4 regions of the Ornithinibacillus salinisoli genome follow, and region 1 is predicted to be linked to each of the others. Evidence: riboswitches for the same ligand, from Rfam matches in the RefSeq annotation. Region 1 holds a riboswitch; each other region holds the start of a gene.
What was found. Region 1 has a riboswitch for cyclic di-GMP ahead of ACFSTA_RS03675 (anti-repressor SinI family protein). Riboswitches for the same ligand answer to the same signal wherever they lie in the genome.
Positions count from the first base shown of each region.

Region 2: it holds a riboswitch for cyclic di-GMP, as region 1 does, so the genes downstream of both, ACFSTA_RS14915 (anti-repressor SinI family protein) here and ACFSTA_RS03675 (anti-repressor SinI family protein) in region 1, are expected to answer to the same signal.
Region 3: it holds a riboswitch for cyclic di-GMP, as region 1 does, so the genes downstream of both, ACFSTA_RS14760 (chemotaxis protein CheX) here and ACFSTA_RS03675 (anti-repressor SinI family protein) in region 1, are expected to answer to the same signal.
Region 4: it holds a riboswitch for cyclic di-GMP, as region 1 does, so the genes downstream of both, ACFSTA_RS19230 (methyl-accepting chemotaxis protein) here and ACFSTA_RS03675 (anti-repressor SinI family protein) in region 1, are expected to answer to the same signal.

Region 1 covers NZ_JBHUMI010000008.1:13,370-17,587, reverse strand. The annotation lists gene ACFSTA_RS03685 (DUF421 domain-containing protein) at 1-548, shown strand, start outside; gene ACFSTA_RS03680 (DNA-3-methyladenine glycosylase) at 715-1,293, shown strand; gene ACFSTA_RS03675 (anti-repressor SinI family protein) at 1,525-1,683, opposite strand; cyclic di-GMP riboswitch class I at 1,711-1,796, opposite strand; gene ACFSTA_RS03670 (alpha/beta fold hydrolase) at 1,925-3,442, opposite strand; gene ACFSTA_RS03665 (response regulator transcription factor) at 3,659-4,218, shown strand, end outside.
Region 2 covers NZ_JBHUMI010000017.1:194,675-198,892, forward strand. The annotation lists gene tapA (amyloid fiber anchoring/assembly protein TapA) at 1-564, shown strand, start outside; gene sipW (signal peptidase I SipW) at 539-1,144, shown strand; gene ACFSTA_RS14910 (TasA family protein) at 1,182-1,865, shown strand; cyclic di-GMP riboswitch class I at 1,986-2,069, shown strand; gene ACFSTA_RS14915 (anti-repressor SinI family protein) at 2,091-2,219, shown strand; gene ACFSTA_RS14920 (helix-turn-helix domain-containing protein) at 2,301-2,627, shown strand; gene ACFSTA_RS14925 (VanZ family protein) at 2,762-3,256, shown strand; gene ACFSTA_RS14930 (hypothetical protein) at 3,374-3,529, shown strand; gene ACFSTA_RS14935 (DUF7916 family protein) at 3,686-4,218, shown strand, end outside.
Region 3 covers NZ_JBHUMI010000017.1:161,931-166,148, reverse strand. The annotation lists gene ACFSTA_RS14770 (chemotaxis protein CheW) at 1-52, opposite strand, end outside; gene ACFSTA_RS14765 (chemotaxis protein CheA) at 69-2,054, opposite strand; gene ACFSTA_RS14760 (chemotaxis protein CheX) at 2,072-2,533, opposite strand; cyclic di-GMP riboswitch class I at 2,635-2,719, opposite strand; gene motB (flagellar motor protein MotB) at 2,863-3,621, opposite strand; gene motA (flagellar motor stator protein MotA) at 3,614-4,218, opposite strand, start outside.
Region 4 covers NZ_JBHUMI010000043.1:19-4,236, forward strand. The annotation lists partial or broken gene ACFSTA_RS19225 (helix-turn-helix domain-containing protein) at 1-211, opposite strand, end outside; gene ACFSTA_RS19230 (methyl-accepting chemotaxis protein) at 342-2,066, opposite strand; cyclic di-GMP riboswitch class I at 2,161-2,260, opposite strand; gene ACFSTA_RS19235 (CBS domain-containing protein) at 2,435-2,872, opposite strand; gene ACFSTA_RS19240 (hypothetical protein) at 3,013-3,339, opposite strand; gene ACFSTA_RS19245 (molybdopterin-dependent oxidoreductase) at 3,382-3,903, opposite strand; gene ACFSTA_RS19250 (flavin reductase family protein) at 4,115-4,218, opposite strand, start outside.

The DNA.
Region 1 (4,218 bases):
CAGAGTTGCTAGGAAATGGTATATATGAAGATAAAGTAAGTATGATATATATCATCTACACCGTACTCTTATGGGGTATTTTAATGATTTCAATGGAAAAGATTCTGTTAAAATATAAAAGTTTAAGAGGATTATTGGAGAGTAACCCCTCCATTATTATTCGTGATGGAAAAATTGATAGACATCAATTAAAAAAGAACCGGATGAATATCAATCAACTATTAAGTTTACTAAGGCAAAGTGAGATTTTCTCGATTCGGGAAGTAGCATTCGCCATACTAGAATCAAATGGAGCGATCAGTGTATTAAAGAAGCATTTATATCAAAAGGTAACCATAGAAGATTTAAAATTGCCACCACAACCTACTGATCTTAGTACCACGTTAATTATGGATGGAGAAGTTATTGAAGATAACATTCGAAGCCTAGGGTTTGATGAAACATGGCTGCAGAAGCAACTTGTGACAAAAGGGATAAATAGTAGTGAGAAGGTTTTATATGCCGATTGGATCCCGAATAATGGTATATATGTCATTCCTTACGAATAACTAGTTGCCTTTACATATAACGCCTCTTATAACCAAGCTCTTCTAAAAGTGAATCCTAGTATTTCATTCAGTGAGGTTTTGCAGAGTTGCAATTTACCTCACTGAATTTTATGCTTGTCTCAAGATAAAGATACTTAGAGGAAATAGGAAGGAGTAGTACATACATATGCAGCCTTTACCAGAAACCTTTTACGATCAACCTACACTAGAATTAGCAAGATCCTTACTTGGTTGTGTGTTAGTGAACGAAACAGAGGAAGGAAATACTTCCGGTTATATTGTGGAAACAGAGGCGTATTTAGGTGCAACCGACCGCGCAGCCCATAGCTTTCAAAATAGGAGAACGAAACGTACAGAAATTATGTTCGGAAAAGCTGGAATGGTGTATACATATACAATGCATACGCACTGTCTAGTAAATGTTGTGAGCGGAGAAATAGGTCAACCGGAAGCAGTCTTGATTCGTGCAGTTGAGCCTAAGCAAGGACTACATTTAATGGAAAAAAGAAGACCTGTCACAAAGATCGAAAACCTAACGAGTGGACCAGGGAAGCTTACAAAGGCGATGGGGATTTCGACTGCTGATTACGGACGTTCATTCCTAGAGCCACCACTTTATATTGCGGAAGGTTTTACTCCAGATAGTATTACACAAGGAAAACGAATAGGTATTCATAATTCCGGAGAAGCAAAGGATTATCCTTATCGGTTTTGGATAACCGGCAATAAGTTTGTTTCAAAGTAAAGAAGCCCGCTAATGATTAGTAGCGGGCTTCTTTATTCCACAAACGATGTCACTCAGAAATAGCAATTTGGTTTTTACCGTTTTGCTTTTTCCACTGCTGTCATCATCTATTATATATATATTTCATTTTATAATGTAGTATTTGATAGATAAAGGGTGATTTTCCTCCAAAAGAAAAACCTTTCTCATCCAGAAAGGTAAGGTCCAATCCATTATTTATTTCTAACTTTCCTACACACGGATCTCTTTCTCGGTATGTAAAAAGAAATTCTTAATACCCTTTTCCTGGAATAACGCTCTAACTTCCTCCAAGGTCATCCCCATGTCCTTTGCTTCTTGAATCAGTTCCACCCACTCTTGATCAAGCCTCACGTTTACAGAGTTAATCATAGTTCCCCCCTAAAATACAATTGTATTTCAGGTAGCCCAGCCATCATATTGTTCCCAACTGTAGATCTGTGACTTTGCGTCCCTACTTTTCAATAGGTTTGCCTTTTTCTGAACAGCGGAATAAGATTTCAAATATTTATACCCTGAATTATAGCAAATGACTCGTTACAGTATCATTACACATGAAAAAAATTATATAACTATGATGAACTGCACCCTTTTTCAGAAGCTAGAAAATGTCTTAAACCATGCGTTGTTCTAAGATATTCACACGTTCATTCAAGTGAAAATCATCTATTTTATACTTTAATGCTGTCTTTAAATAATACAAAGTGTTTTTCATCTTGCCTTGTTTTTCATACCAATCAGCAAGGAATATCGACATATCTCCCCATTTTTCTTCAATGCAATTTCTTTTATTTAGAAACCACTCTTCATAAAGTCCAGGTAACGGATTATCCGTAATTTCTGCTAGTATTTTTTTATATTGCATAGCTTTTTGATTGTCATCTTCAAGTAATTGCGCATTTTCTATCGCTTCTAAATGACTGTGTAAGTCAGACTTTACTTTCCCTTGTAAAAAAACATGCTCTCTTTCGGTCACCAGAATAGAAGCACTAGTCTTACGGTCCGCTTCTAGCAAATGCTTTAAATGGTGCAAGGCTACCCTTAAACGGTTACGAGCATGGATAAGATCTACTTCTGGCCAAAATATGTCACAGAGCTCATCACGTGTAACCGATTGTTGAAGGATTAGGTAAACAAGAATTTGTTTAGCCTTTCGTTTTCCCCATCCTTCATGGATTCTTTCCCCATTTACAACGACACCGAAACCGTTCATAATATGGACGTGTAATTCATTATAATGTTCTCTTTTTTCACTAAACATCCCTCTTATCTCTGAATACATTTCCGAAGTTAATTCTTCTTGATAATTATTCTCTGATACGTTTCTTTGGTTGTTGTTTTGTTTCTCAATAAAATTGTGAATCCATTCCGATGTAATTTCTGGTTGATCCATCTGTATTAAAAACGAAGCGAATGGTACGGTATAATATCTGGCATTCGGATTAAAGTTGAGACTCGCACTATTTAATTCGGGAGGAAATACCTCATCCTCTGAACCAGAAAGGATTAGTATTGGTTTATCTACTTTTTGTAAATACATAATTGCATGATGCAAATCCTTTGTATGAAATAAATCAAAGTAAACTTCCGGTGACACTTTTTCAAAAGCATGTAGTAAAATCTTTTCCTTGTCTTCTGTAAGGTCATAGCATATGTTGTTGACTAACTTCTTCCCCATTTCTAATACATTACGCTGCCCATTTACAAATTCTTTTCGTTGATTAATAACTTTGTCTCCAAGTTTCTTTGGGTAATGAAATGGCACACTGAATAATATCAAGGAACGTAACCGTTGTTTCACTTCTTCATCTTGCGCAGCGAGGTAGACTGCAACTAGTCCACCAAAACCTTGTGCGATAAAATGATAGTTTTGTATGTCCAATTCAGATAATAGGTATTTCAAATCTTCACTAAGAATTTCAACGGTTCTCTTTTGTTCGCCAGCATCACTATCACCATGGCCACGCAAATCGTAAACAACTACATCATAGTGTTTACGAAAATATGGTATTACGAAATCCCATGAATGCATGTCTAGACCAGTACCGTGAATTAAAATAAGTGTTTCCTCCGCATATGGATCTTCGGATTGAATCCATTCATAATTTATATGAATATTATCACGTTTCATCCAGACCAAATTACATCATCCCCATTTGAATTTATGTAAAACAATCTATCTGCTCTAGTTATATATAACTAATTTCGTTAAAATATGGTAGAATTCCTTCTTTTTTTCTTATATTTACTTGATCGTTTACGTAGATATATATTTATTTACATTGTTACTGGAATCATATTACTATAATATGGAAAGTATTCTTACGGGAATTGTGTGGTGAATCAATTGTTTAAAATTATGTTAATCGAAGATGATACAACCCTATTTCAGGAAATAAAAGAAAGATTGTCTCAATGGTCCTACCATGTGCAAGGTATTTCTGATTTTGCGCATGTCATTGAGGAATTTACTACAAATAAACCTGATTTAGTTATTATTGATATACAGTTACCTAAATTCGATGGATTCCATTGGTGCCGAATGATTCGCTCTCATTCGAATGTGCCAATTATCTTTTTATCTTCTCGTGATCACCCAACAGATATGGTAATGTCCATGCAGCTAGGTGCAGATGATTTTATCCAAAAGCCCTTCCATTTCGATGTACTAATTGCTAAAATACAAGCCGTTCTTCGACGAGTTTATAATTACAATACGGAGCAGCAATTAGACCTAAAGACATGGTGCGGTGCAACAATTGATTATGCCAAAAACATCGTAACAACGCATACGAACTCTGTTGAACTCACAAAAAATGAGATGTATATTTTAAAGATTTTAATCGAAAAGAAAAATGAAATTGTTTCTCGTGACGAATTAATAAAGAGTTTATGGGACGACGAGCG
Region 2 (4,218 bases), on a different contig from region 1:
AATAAAGGGTTTAGTATGACTGATACAAGTGAATATGAGGTATTTTACGTAGAAACAGGTGAGCCAAAAATAAATGGCGAAAAAATAGCTACTGGTATAATACAACCTATTGAGGCAGATGCAGAAACACAGCTTACATATGAGGCTGAAGAAGAAGGTTTCTATATGTTTAAAGCCATCCAACGAGATGGTTATGAAGGAACTTCGAGTAAAGAAATTTGGAGTGAGAAGATAAAGGTTAATTGTAAGGACAAAGAAAAAAATAATACAGATGAAAAAACAGATGAAACGGAAACGCAAGATACTGAAGATGTTTCAGATGTAGAAGAAAACAAAGAAGGAACATCAGATGAGGAATCTATTGAGAAGAATATAGAGGATGCACAGAGTAATGAACCGAAAGATGAGAATAACCCGGAACCTTCTGAAGAGGATGAGCAGATTCCTCCTAATGGCCAGCCAGAAGGGGATGAAGAAAGCTCGAATAATTCTGAATCCAACGGTGATGTGGTAACAGGTGAGGGGGAAGAAACAGGTGATGAAACAGATGAAGAAGCTGAATAAGAAAAAAATATTAAACTTCCTTAATCATATAACTACTACATTGTTATTCATCGTATTAATCGGTATGTTGTTCATCGTTATATCGTCTAAGGCATCTGGTGGCGAACCAGAAGTATTTGGATACCAACTAAAAACGGTTTTATCAGGATCTATGGAACCTGACATCAAAACAGGCTCTATTATAGCAGTAGAGCCTGGAGGTGATATGACACGCTTTCAACCGAATGATGTCATTACATTTATGGAAGAAGACGGTAAATTAATAACTCACCGAGTAACTGAAGTGGTTGAAAGTGGCGAGGAGATTTTATATCGTACAAAAGGTGATAATAATAATGCGGAAGACTTAAATCCTGTACTATCTGAAAATGTAGTCGCAGAATATACTGGTTTTACGATTCCATATTTAGGATATTTAGTTAACTTTGCTCAATCACAAAATGGTGCTTTCCTATTATTAATACCAGGTATTCTTCTGATTGGTTATTCGGGATGGATAATTTGGAAAGCGTTACGAGAAATCGATTCTTCAAATAAACAGGATACAAAAGAAGAAAAAGGAAACAGTTTAATAAGTTAAATTCTCATTAAAAATAGCCTGTAAAGGGGGCGATCAAATGAAACGGATATTAATTCTATGTCTCATGTTTATTATTGGTTTTACGGTAATTAGCGATCCTGCAAAAAGCTTTGCAGATGAATCAAATGCAGATGATATGGCAGAAATCGATATTAGCCTATCTCCAAGTGATGTATTGTTTAACATCGATAATATGAAACCAGGTGACTGGGCAGAAAGAAACATAACGATTAAAAATGCTGGTGAATATGATTTTGAATATCAAATGAGTATTCGAAATGAAGGATCAGAAAAACTATTTAATGAGTTTTTATTAGAGATTCGTGATTCGAATGATGAATTATATACTGGTAAACTTGCAGATTTTGAGAAGTTGCCTGTAAGGGAAATAACATCAACTAACGAAGAGGAATTAGAGATAACTGTACGATTTCCAGAACATTTGGGGAATGAATTTCAAGGGCTTGATGCTCAATTCACCTTTATCTTCGTAGCTGAAGGAGCAGAAGATACAGATACGAATGATCGTGATGAAGAAAGTGTAGATGGTTCCGTTGGAAGCGATAAAGACAATAAAGACGGTGGATCTATCTTACCTGATACGGCAACAAATATGTTTAACCTCTTATTAATCGGAAGTATCTTATTAGTTACAGGTGTTGTCATTGCCGCATCGAGTGCTATAAAAAGGGTTAGAAAAAACAACAAACAACATGTCTGATGTGCAAAACGACATGAAATATTTTCTGAATCTTACAAAACTAGTTACCATTTGACAAAACAAGACACGCTCAATGTCTTGAATATACAGTATAATAGTCTTATAGCTAATTTCGAATATCCCAGTGAAGGGCAAACTTATTGAAAAATGAGGGCGCAAAGTCACAGGTCTAAAGCATCATGCTATGACGGCTGGATTACCTGGAAAGTAATGGGGGACAGGAGATTGGAAAAAATCATTGAAAATGTCAAATTGGATTGTGAATGGGTTGAATTAATGAAGGAAGCCAGATCAATAGGCATGACGGTGGAGGAGGTTCGGCTCTTTTTGTCCGAAGCACAACAAAATATATAATGTTTTTCGAAAAAAATGTGCTTTAAATAGAACCGCTCACCTAATTTGTGGTATAATTCGCATTGAAAGAGGTGAGAGAACTTGATCGGTGAAAAAATAAAGCAGTTACGACAAGAAAAAAAGATGTCTATTTCTGAGCTAGCCGAGAAAGCTAATGTCGCAAAATCTTACTTAAGTTCTATTGAACGGAACCTTCAGTCCAATCCATCGATCCAGTTTATCGAAAAGATTAGTTCGGTTCTAGGTGTATCTGTTAATGAGTTGATCAATGCGGATAGATCACAGCAATTAGAAGATTTAGACGATGAATGGTTAAAAATTGTTCAAGAGGCAATGGAATCAGGTATATCGAAAGAACAATTTAAAGAATATCTCGAATTTAATAAATGGCGTAAAAAACAAGAATAAGGTTTACATAAATTATACTCAAAACCGTTTAGCATAGCTGACGGTTTTTGTTTTGGGAATGAATTAATCGAGGCATTTCACCAAAATTCATGTTATTATAGTATCCGTAACATAGTAAATTTAAATTTGGTGAAATGATGCGTACTTATTTTTATTGGCTTTATCCAATTGGATGGATGTTGATTATTTTCTATTCTTCGTCACAGCCATATGAGGATCAAGATATGAAACCGATGCTATCGAATACGATTGATCTGTCTTTTTTAGAACGCTATCTGGATTGGATTGTTTTTACATATCATCGTTCAGAAGTCAGTGTTGCAAACCTTGGTGTTGAAGGGTTTATTGAGTTTTTCATTCGTAAAGGAGCACATGTAACTGTATTTTTTGTGTTATTTTACCTGTTATTTCTGGCGATTAGGAAGACAACTAATATATCTAAGTGGACAACTATTATTGTCTCACTTTTACTGACGATTGCATATGCTAGTATTGATGAATTCCATCAAGGATTAACCCCGAATAGAACTCCTTATATTGGAGATGTTTTGCTAGATTCATTTGGTGCATTATTAGCTAGTTTATTATTAGTGTACTTTCATTATCGAAGAAGAAACAATGCGAAATAGGCAACAAAATTGTTAATTATCAGTGACTGATTCGTACAATTACGAACCATAAGGGGTGGAATGTGCCTTTCGCTGATAAGGTTCACTTTACAAGTCAAATTCTTGAGGGCGATATGAATGAGAGAACGCGAATATCTAAAATATATGTTGAAAAAAGTTATCGAAGAAACAGAAAATAATGAAATAAAAACATCGGACGAATTAGTACAGACATTAATTAATCATCTATCTGATCACATACCCTTATCAAAGAAAGATACGATGGCGAACTAATAATTTTTTAAAACCTATTTACAGTACGTATATGTGGAAATCCTTATCTAGTAGACTTATATCCAAAACAATATAGTTGATCTAAGCTGGTGTGTATAAATGCACTAGCTTAGAAGCATGCTCTAATTATGGACAATGAATGGAGGAATCTGATAGGTGAAGCGACTATTAAATTGTACAGCGAGCGACTTTGAAAAGATGAATAAATTTGATTTAATACAATCGATTCAAGCATCAGAAGGCAGAACATTAATTTCCGAAATAGTTAGCTCAAGTGTACCCTTATATCCCGGTCTAACGAATGCGGAATATGCATCTTCTTTTGGAGCAGACATAATCCTGTTAAATATTTTTGATGTTAATCAACCACATATTGAAGGGTTAGTAAATGTCAAATCCAACGATGTGATTCGAGAATTAAAAAAATTAATTGGACGACCAGTAGGGATTAATTTAGAGCCTGTTGATCCTGAAGCTGATCAGATGGAAGATTTAGATGTCTTACCAGAGGGTAGAAGAGCTACCAAAAATACGATTGAAAAAGCAAAAGATCTTGGTGTTGATATCATTTGCCTTACTGGAAATCCGAAGACAGGTGTTTCTAATAAGGCTATTTTGAAGTCAATTTCGGTTGCAAACGAGGTAGCTGGTGATGATTTGGTCATTATTGCTGGTAAAATGCATGGTGC
Region 3 (4,218 bases), on a different contig from region 1:
CAAACCGCTGTTCCTTTAATGTAAAAACGATTACTTTCATGTAGTTTTCCATTCTGTTATTCCTCCTTTTACTTCACTAATGCATTAGGATCAATTATTAAGGAAACTTGTCCATCACCTAATATTGTTGCCCCAGATATGGCAAATACATCTCGCAAATAATTTCCTAAAGATTTTAATACGACTTCCTTTTGCCCGATGAAAGAATCTACTAATAATCCTGTCATTTTATCTCCCTTATGAATAATGACAACTGCACTTGCTTCTTGTTCCGTCTCTTCTGAAGGAACATTAAAAATATCCTTTAAGGACACAATTGGAATCACTTTTCCCCTAAAATCGATTACCTTTTGCCCTTGAACATACATTACTTGATGATCTTCTAGAATCATTGTTTCTACAATCGCCGACAATGGCACTGCATATGTTTCCCGCTGTACAGTTACTAATAATGTAGTCAGAATAGATAATGTTAACGGAAGTTGAATAGAAAATTTACTCCCTTTTCCAGGCTCTGATTCGACTATTATGTTTCCACCAAGGGATTCAATTTTACTGCGAACAACATCGAGACCAACTCCGCGGCCAGAGATATCTGAAATAGTATCTGCCGTACTAAAACCTGAAGAAAAAATAAGTTGATAGATTTCTTCGTCAGACAGCACTTCTGAATGCTCCGGACTAATCAATCCATTTTCGATTGCTTTTGCTTCAACTTTCTCGCGGTTAATCCCTCCACCGTCATCCTCAATCTCAATAAAGACATGGTTTCCACTATGAAAAGCTCTTAGTGATACTTTTCCTTCTTCAGATTTACCAGACTCCACTCGTTTTTGTGGAGATTCGATACCATGATCCAATGAATTTCGTATCAAATGCACTAAAGGATCCCCAATTTCATCAATAACTGTTCGATCTAACTCTGTCTCAGCACCAGTAATTTCTAAAGTAATCTCTTTTTCCAATTCCTTTGCAATTCCTCTAACCATCCGTGGAAAACGATTAAACACCTGTTCAACTGGTACCATTCGCATGGATAACATGAGACCTTGCATATCTTCTGTCACTCTTGTCATATTTTCTATTGTTTCAATCAGCTCATGATCCTTTAGCTTTTGTGCTAGATCCTCTAATCGACTTCTATCAATAACAACCTCTTCAAATAAATTCATAAGGTTGTCAATTCGCTCTAAATTTACACGTATTGTTTTGGATTGTTTTTGCTTCCCTTTTGGCGTATTCGATTCCGTTTCTACACTTTCTGTTTTTTCTTCTTTATCTTCTACTTTATCTTCTACTTTACTTTTTTGTTTCTTTTTATAGTCAGCTACTACAACACGATTAATCTCAGATACTGTATGTATTAGTTTTTCTAAATTAGCATGGCTTTCTTGCGTTAATAACAACAAGGAAAACTCTTGTTCAAAATTTCCATCCTCAATTTCTTCTACGGAAGGATTGGACTGGATAATCTCTCCTCTGCCTTCCAATTTTTCAAATACCATGTATGCACGAGCTGCTTTAAGAATACAATCGTCATTTAATTGAATCGTAATATGAATTGCATTAAAGCCTTGTTCTTTAGCTTGAGAAATAACCGTTGCTTGGTAATCATCAACTTCAAATCCTGTAGTAGATTCACTGACTGAAGTATCTGGTTGCTCTGCAATGGAGGTGCCTTTTTCTATCTGTTCTAATTTTGATACAAGATCACTAACATCTTTTTTGCCATCTTTTCCATTACTAATTGACTCAACCATTTCTTCAAGCGCTTCAACTGCTGTAAATGTAATATCAATTACTTCCGTAGAAACCGCTAACTCATTGTTACGAATTTTATCTAGCACATTTTCCATTTGATGGGTTAAAGAAGCTACGTCTTCATATCCCATCGTGGCAGCCATTCCTTTTAGCGTATGAGCAGAACGAAAGATTTCCGACACAATGCTCAGCTCGTCAGGCTGCTTCTCCAGCTTTAAAAGATTATCATTAACAGCTTGTAAATGTTCACGACTTTCATCTAAAAAGACCTCTAAATATTGATTAGTATCCATACTAAACTTCCCTTCTATTAATCTACTAACAGGTACATACGTAGTGATCCAATTGAACCAAAATCTGCGGTGATATGAATGGCTCTTTCATAGCCAGTTAATGTTGTACTTCCTTCTATAATTGTAGGTGCAGTAATATCTGTTTGTATTCCGCTTTCGATAATATTTGTCGAAAGACCTCCCGCAATCATATTCCCTAGCTCTCCACTAAAGGACGACAACATTTCTCCTTCTAATGGCATTCCAAACATTGCTTCACCAATAGAGCCAAATACAGCAGTATCTCCTGCTAATACCAATTTTCCTTTTAAATCACCAGTAATACCGATAAGAACACCAAATGCTAGTTTCAACGGTTGTTGTAGTAATTGTGGCCCCTTAATCTCATGTTGAATTGGAACAACATTTTGAATAGAAGTAATTGTCCCGTTTAATAATGAAGTTATCGACTTACTCTTTTCACTTGTTTCTGTGGTCATAATAATTCTCTCCTTTTATCAATCTCAATGGATATAATATTGTCTGTTATAGTAAAATAGGCTATTCCGAATAAAACAGAATAGCCAAGTGGTAACGAAAACTTGGTAGCCAGGCGATCATAGTAACAGTACTTTAGACCCTTTGCTTTGCGTCCTACCCTTTCGAATAGTTTGCCTTTTACAGTTATTTTAATTACTAAATAGTTCTTTATTACTATGTTGTTTGCATATTTGTCTATCAATCCGTTACAACGAATATCCTAATGTAAAGTTTTAAATTCTAATGTGTATTAACAATTATTAGAAGTAAATGAATACAATTTCTCACATTATTTTACATTTTCTTTAATTGTATAATTTGGTAATATCAAAACTTCTACTCTTCTATTTCTTTTTCTATTTTCGTCATTTGAATTCGGTACTACAGGCTGATGCTCCCCAAAACCTTTTGCACTAAACTTTGCCGGATCGAGATTTTCATTATCTAAAATATATGTCATAAAATTAACTGCTCGCATAACACTTAATTCCCAGTTTGAACCAAATTCAGTGTTGTTCATTGGAACATTATCTGTGTGTCCACTAATTACAATTTGACGAGGTGGATCCGTATCAAGAAAATTTGAGATTTCGCTTGCTATCGATCTACCCTGCCCACTTACATCTGCACTACCGGAATCAAAAGAAACATCATTCATAATGGAAACCAATAACCCCTCATCTGATAGCTTCGTTTCCAATACGTCTGTTAAATTATTTTCTTCAATATAGTTATTTATTTCCTGCTGTAGTTCACTCATGGATAGCATTTCAGTTGTCTTATCTTCGTCCATAGCTTCGTCTTCTGCTTCATCTTCTTCTGGAAGATCATTTTCTTCAATTGGGGTCTCCTCGTCTTCGAAGATGCTACCTCCATCAGAAAATTCACTATTAAATATTTGGGCAAGCTCTTTATACTTTTGCGTATCAACCTCACTCATTGAGAATAAAACGATGAATAAAGCAAGTAGCAGTGTTAACATATCTGCATATGGAAGAAGCCAGGACTCATCTACATGGTTATCGTCCTTGTTTCTCTTCTTACGCATGAGCTTCCTCCTCTTCAAAAGCAATCTTTTCCTTAGTGGATAGATAAGACCCTAGTTTATCTTTTACGATCTGTGGTGAATCCCCATTAGTAATAGATACTATTCCCTCAATGATTATCTCTTTGATATGAACCTCATGCTGTGATTTTCTTTTTAATTTATTTGCAAAAGGATGCCACAAAACATAACCTGAAAATATTCCAAACAATGTTGCAATAAAGGCTGCTGAGATTGCATGACCTAACTTTTCCATATCTTCCATATTTCCTAACGCAGCAATTAATCCTACAACTGCCCCTAACACTCCTAGTGTCGGTGCATATGTACCCGCTTGTGTAAATACAGCAGATCCTTCTTGGTGTCTTTTCTCCATCGCATCAACTTTCTCCATCATTACATCCCGAATAAAATCAGGTGTTTGACCATCAACCGCTAACTGTAAACCCGAAACAAGGAAAGGATCCTTCATCTCACCTATTTGTTTTTCCAACATCAAAATCCCCTCTTTACGAGTTTGATCTGCCATATCGGAAAACATATGAATTAATTCTTTGATATCTGTTTGCTTATCTTCCATAAAGATGATTTTGAACCAAG
Region 4 (4,218 bases), on a different contig from region 1:
CTGCTTCTTTTAATTTTATAGAATATGTTCTCCATTTTTTTGATTCCTCTAAACCACTTTTCCCTGCTTTCTCAAACTTCTCCACCCATTCATAAACAGATGTAAAATGAATTTGATATTTAGCACATAATTCTTTCAGTGAATAGACTTTATCTTTATAAGCCTGGATTACCTCCAGTTTAAGTTCAATAGAACAAGCTCGATTAGACATAAAAATTCCCCCTAAGGTGAACAGATTTTTTTTAAAATCTGTCTACCTTAAGGGGAGCATATCAGAATTTTGAATCAGTTCGGATTTTTCTTTGTCTAAAACACGTCTGTCTCAGCCTCTTAGTTTCTTCTTATAATTTAAACTTTTGTACTAGTTTATTTAATTCTTCTGCTAATTTCGCTAGATCTTCAGAACTTCTAGCCATTTCTTCCATCGAACTACTTGTTTGTTGTGAAGACGCTGAAGTCTGTTCTACTCCCGCAGCAGATTCCTCTGATATAGATGCAATTTCTTCGATAGAAGTATTCATTTCCATCGTTTGTGTTTCAATATCTGTTAAGTTTCCTGTAACTGTTTCAACACTTAAAACCATTTTATCAATCGCTCCACGTATTTCCCTAAACGTTTCACTAGTTGCCGTAATTTGTAACGTACCTTCTTTGACTTCCTTATATCCTCCTTGGAGTGATTCCGTTACAGCACTAGATTCCTGTTGAATATTTTTCACAATCCCTGTTATATCTGTTACCGACACAGCCACTTGCTCTGCTAGTTTTCTTACTTCATTAGCAACAACAGCAAATCCTTTTCCATGTTCACCAGCTCTTGCTGCTTCAATAGCTGCATTTAACGCTAGTAAATTTGTCTGATCTGCAATATCCCTAATAACCGAAACCAGATTTGTTATTTGTTGTGAATGTGTATCTAATCCCTGTACCTTATCAACAGCATCCTGAACGATTTGATCAATTCGAGTCATTTGTTCCGTTGATGTTGTCATTAATTGACTACCTTTTGTAGATAATTCCTGTACTTGTCTGCTTGATTGTTCAATTAAGACTCCATTTTTATTTGCATCCTGAACCTTGACAGAAAATGTATTCATCACCGATGATAAATCACTTGCACTATTTGCTTGAGTTTCTGACCCAGCTGCTAATTCCTGCATAGTAGATGCAACCTGTTCAGATCCTTCCTTTACTTCATTTGCTGATTGTGTGAGTTCTTCACTCTGACTATTAACCGATTCGGATACGGTAGAAACCTCTTGTAAGAGATTTTGTAAGCTAGCACTCATTTTATTTATAGATGATGCCAACTGACCAATTTCATCCTTTCCATCATAATCAATTCTTTGTACTGTTAAATCACCTTCAGCTATTTTATTACTAACTTCAACCACTTTACGTAGATTCTTCGTAACCATTCGACTGATAATAACAATAAGTAAGGCCCCTATAATAATAGAACTAATTAAAAATACTAACTGACTTATAAAAGTAGATTCTTGATTTTGTTTCGCATTAGAAATGGCATGGTGACGATCTTCATCAACTGTAGCAACTAATTCATCTAGCATTTTTATTGTCTGCGTTCTTAAAATATTTGCTTGACCAACAAAAGCTTCAGCCGAACTAGTATTGCCATTGTCAATAGCAGAAACAATGTAGTTTTTAAAAATACGGTTAATTTCTTGATCATTCGAAATAATGTCATCAAATAATTGCTTTTGCTCCTCGGTTTTTTCCATTAAACTAACCGATGTTGCTAATGTATTAAATTGTTCCTGTCGCTCCTCGAATTCTTCGACTAGTGTAGGATCCTGATCTTGAAAATATGTAACAATACGTATTCCTTTTGATCTGATGAGTGATCCCATCTCTGAGATATCCATCGCTATATTACTTCTATGTTCTATCGTATCAATATCGTTGCCCATATCACTTACTAATTTCATGACAGCCCCAGAAGAGCCTCCAAATAATAACAACACAATGACTAGCGTTATACCATATTTCCACCCAATACTAATATTCCTGAAACTAGGCTTACTTATTTTGAATTTTTTAACCATATTATGATCCTCCGTAAAAATTTATTAGATGATTTCTGACACAAGAAAATTGACTATTCTCCTGTTTGAATAGCCAATTTATTAAAAATAGGAAATTGGTAGTCAGGCTATCGTAGTAAATCGACATCTAATCGACTCACTTTAGACCCTTGACTTTGCGTCCTACTCTTTCAAGCAGTTTGCCTTTTTCTTCTAGAAACACACATTATATTATGTAATATAATAATAGTAATCTATGAGTCTATAAAAAACAATATTTTTGCAAAAATAATGCAAGTAAATCTTTTTTCAATACAATTTCCCCTAAAAATAAAGGACATAGAAAAGGATGCGCAGGCGCCCTTTTCTATAATCCATTAGCATTTCGTTTACTTTTGTGGTGCTGAAGGGGTTGAAATACTTGAAAGTGCTTGTTCAGCAGATTGATCTAATTGATGATCTACTGCAAGGTCTCCTAATGCAACCATACCAACAACCTGTCCGTTTTCGACAACCGGCAAACGACGAATTTGTTGTTGTGCCATTAATTGCGCCGCTTCCTCCGCATTCATATCTGGTGTTGCTTGTACTATTTGTTGTGCTGTCATTACTTGTGAAACAGGTGTTTGGGCTGCTTCACCTTGTGCAGTAGCACGAAGTGTAATGTCACGGTCTGTTACAATACCAACCATTTGCCCATTATTATTTACAACTGGTATTGATCCAATATTGTGTGCACTCATTAAAGCAGCAGCTTCTTGAACAGATTGTGATTCACTTATTGTAAAAACATTTGATGTCATGATATTTCGCAATTGTTGATACATCAAATAATCTCCCCTTTCACGTATTAGCTTGAGTTAAATTCTGCAGAATATGATAGGAATATTTTTCATAATTACTTTTGTACATGCAAACAGGCTCGAAGATACCTCCGAGCCTGATTTACCTTACTACAATTTTCACTTTAACACGATCTGGCATTATATCCATATCCTTTACGGTTCCACATTGGCTCAAATGGCTGAACTCTTCCTTTGGTATCTGTTGCTCTGGAAAGGATTGTATACTCCCCTTTTTTAACTTGACTCCATTCGTACCTCCATTTTACCCATCTATATTTATGAGGAGTGGTCATTAATTGACACGGTAACCATGTGCTTCCATTATCGAAGCTAATTTCTACCTTTTTGATTATACCTTCACCGGTCCAAGCAATTCCTGAAATTTCTTGTTTACCTTCGTTCAAAACATCCATATGTAAAGGGTTCTGTATCGTTGAATTCACATTCATCGTTGTAACTGGTTTAGCACCAATATTACTATCTTTTTTTGGCTAATATACATAATCGTCCTTTTGAAAAGAACCATTAAAATTATGATCTATAACCTCTATTTTATTCACCCATTTTACAGATGCCATCGCATACATACTTGGTACAATTAACCTCAAAGGAAAACCATGTTCAAGGGTGAGCGCTTTTTCATTATACTGATATGCTAAGATTGTATCTGGATGAAGTGCCTGTTGTACAGATAAACTCCTTGAAAAATGATGTTTTTCATTGGAATCCGTTCTTTTTCCATAATCAAAACCTTGAAAAACCACTTCTTTAGCAGTATTTATAATTCCTGTATATGTAAACAATGTTTGTAATGATACGCCCTTCCACACACCTTGACTCATTGCACCTTTCCCCCACTGTTCTCCATATACATCTGGCCAAAAATATTTTCTTTTATTACCTGCACATTCTAAAACGATTTCTAATTTTTTTGCTGGCATCGCTAATATATCCGGTAATGAAAATATAATAGGTGATTGAACATGACCTTCGACCTTTACATAAAAAAAGATGGCTGAAACGCAGGATAAGAAAAATGATTTCTCCTATAAAATAATTTATTACTTACGATATCTTCCTTCATAAAAACAATTGGAGTCTCTTGATTTTCGGGATTTAAGCTTTTGGTAATCAAATGTGGCTTAGCGATTGGACCTCTTATTTTATACTGCCCCCTTTATATATTCTTCTCCATTACTTCATATATATGAAGGGATTCAGTGGTCATTCTACTCCGTAATCATCTTTATCGATTTTATATGTTTCAACATGACTCGTTTGATCGAGTTTTGCATATTTTGATCTTCCTAAGTATAAAGGTATTTCCA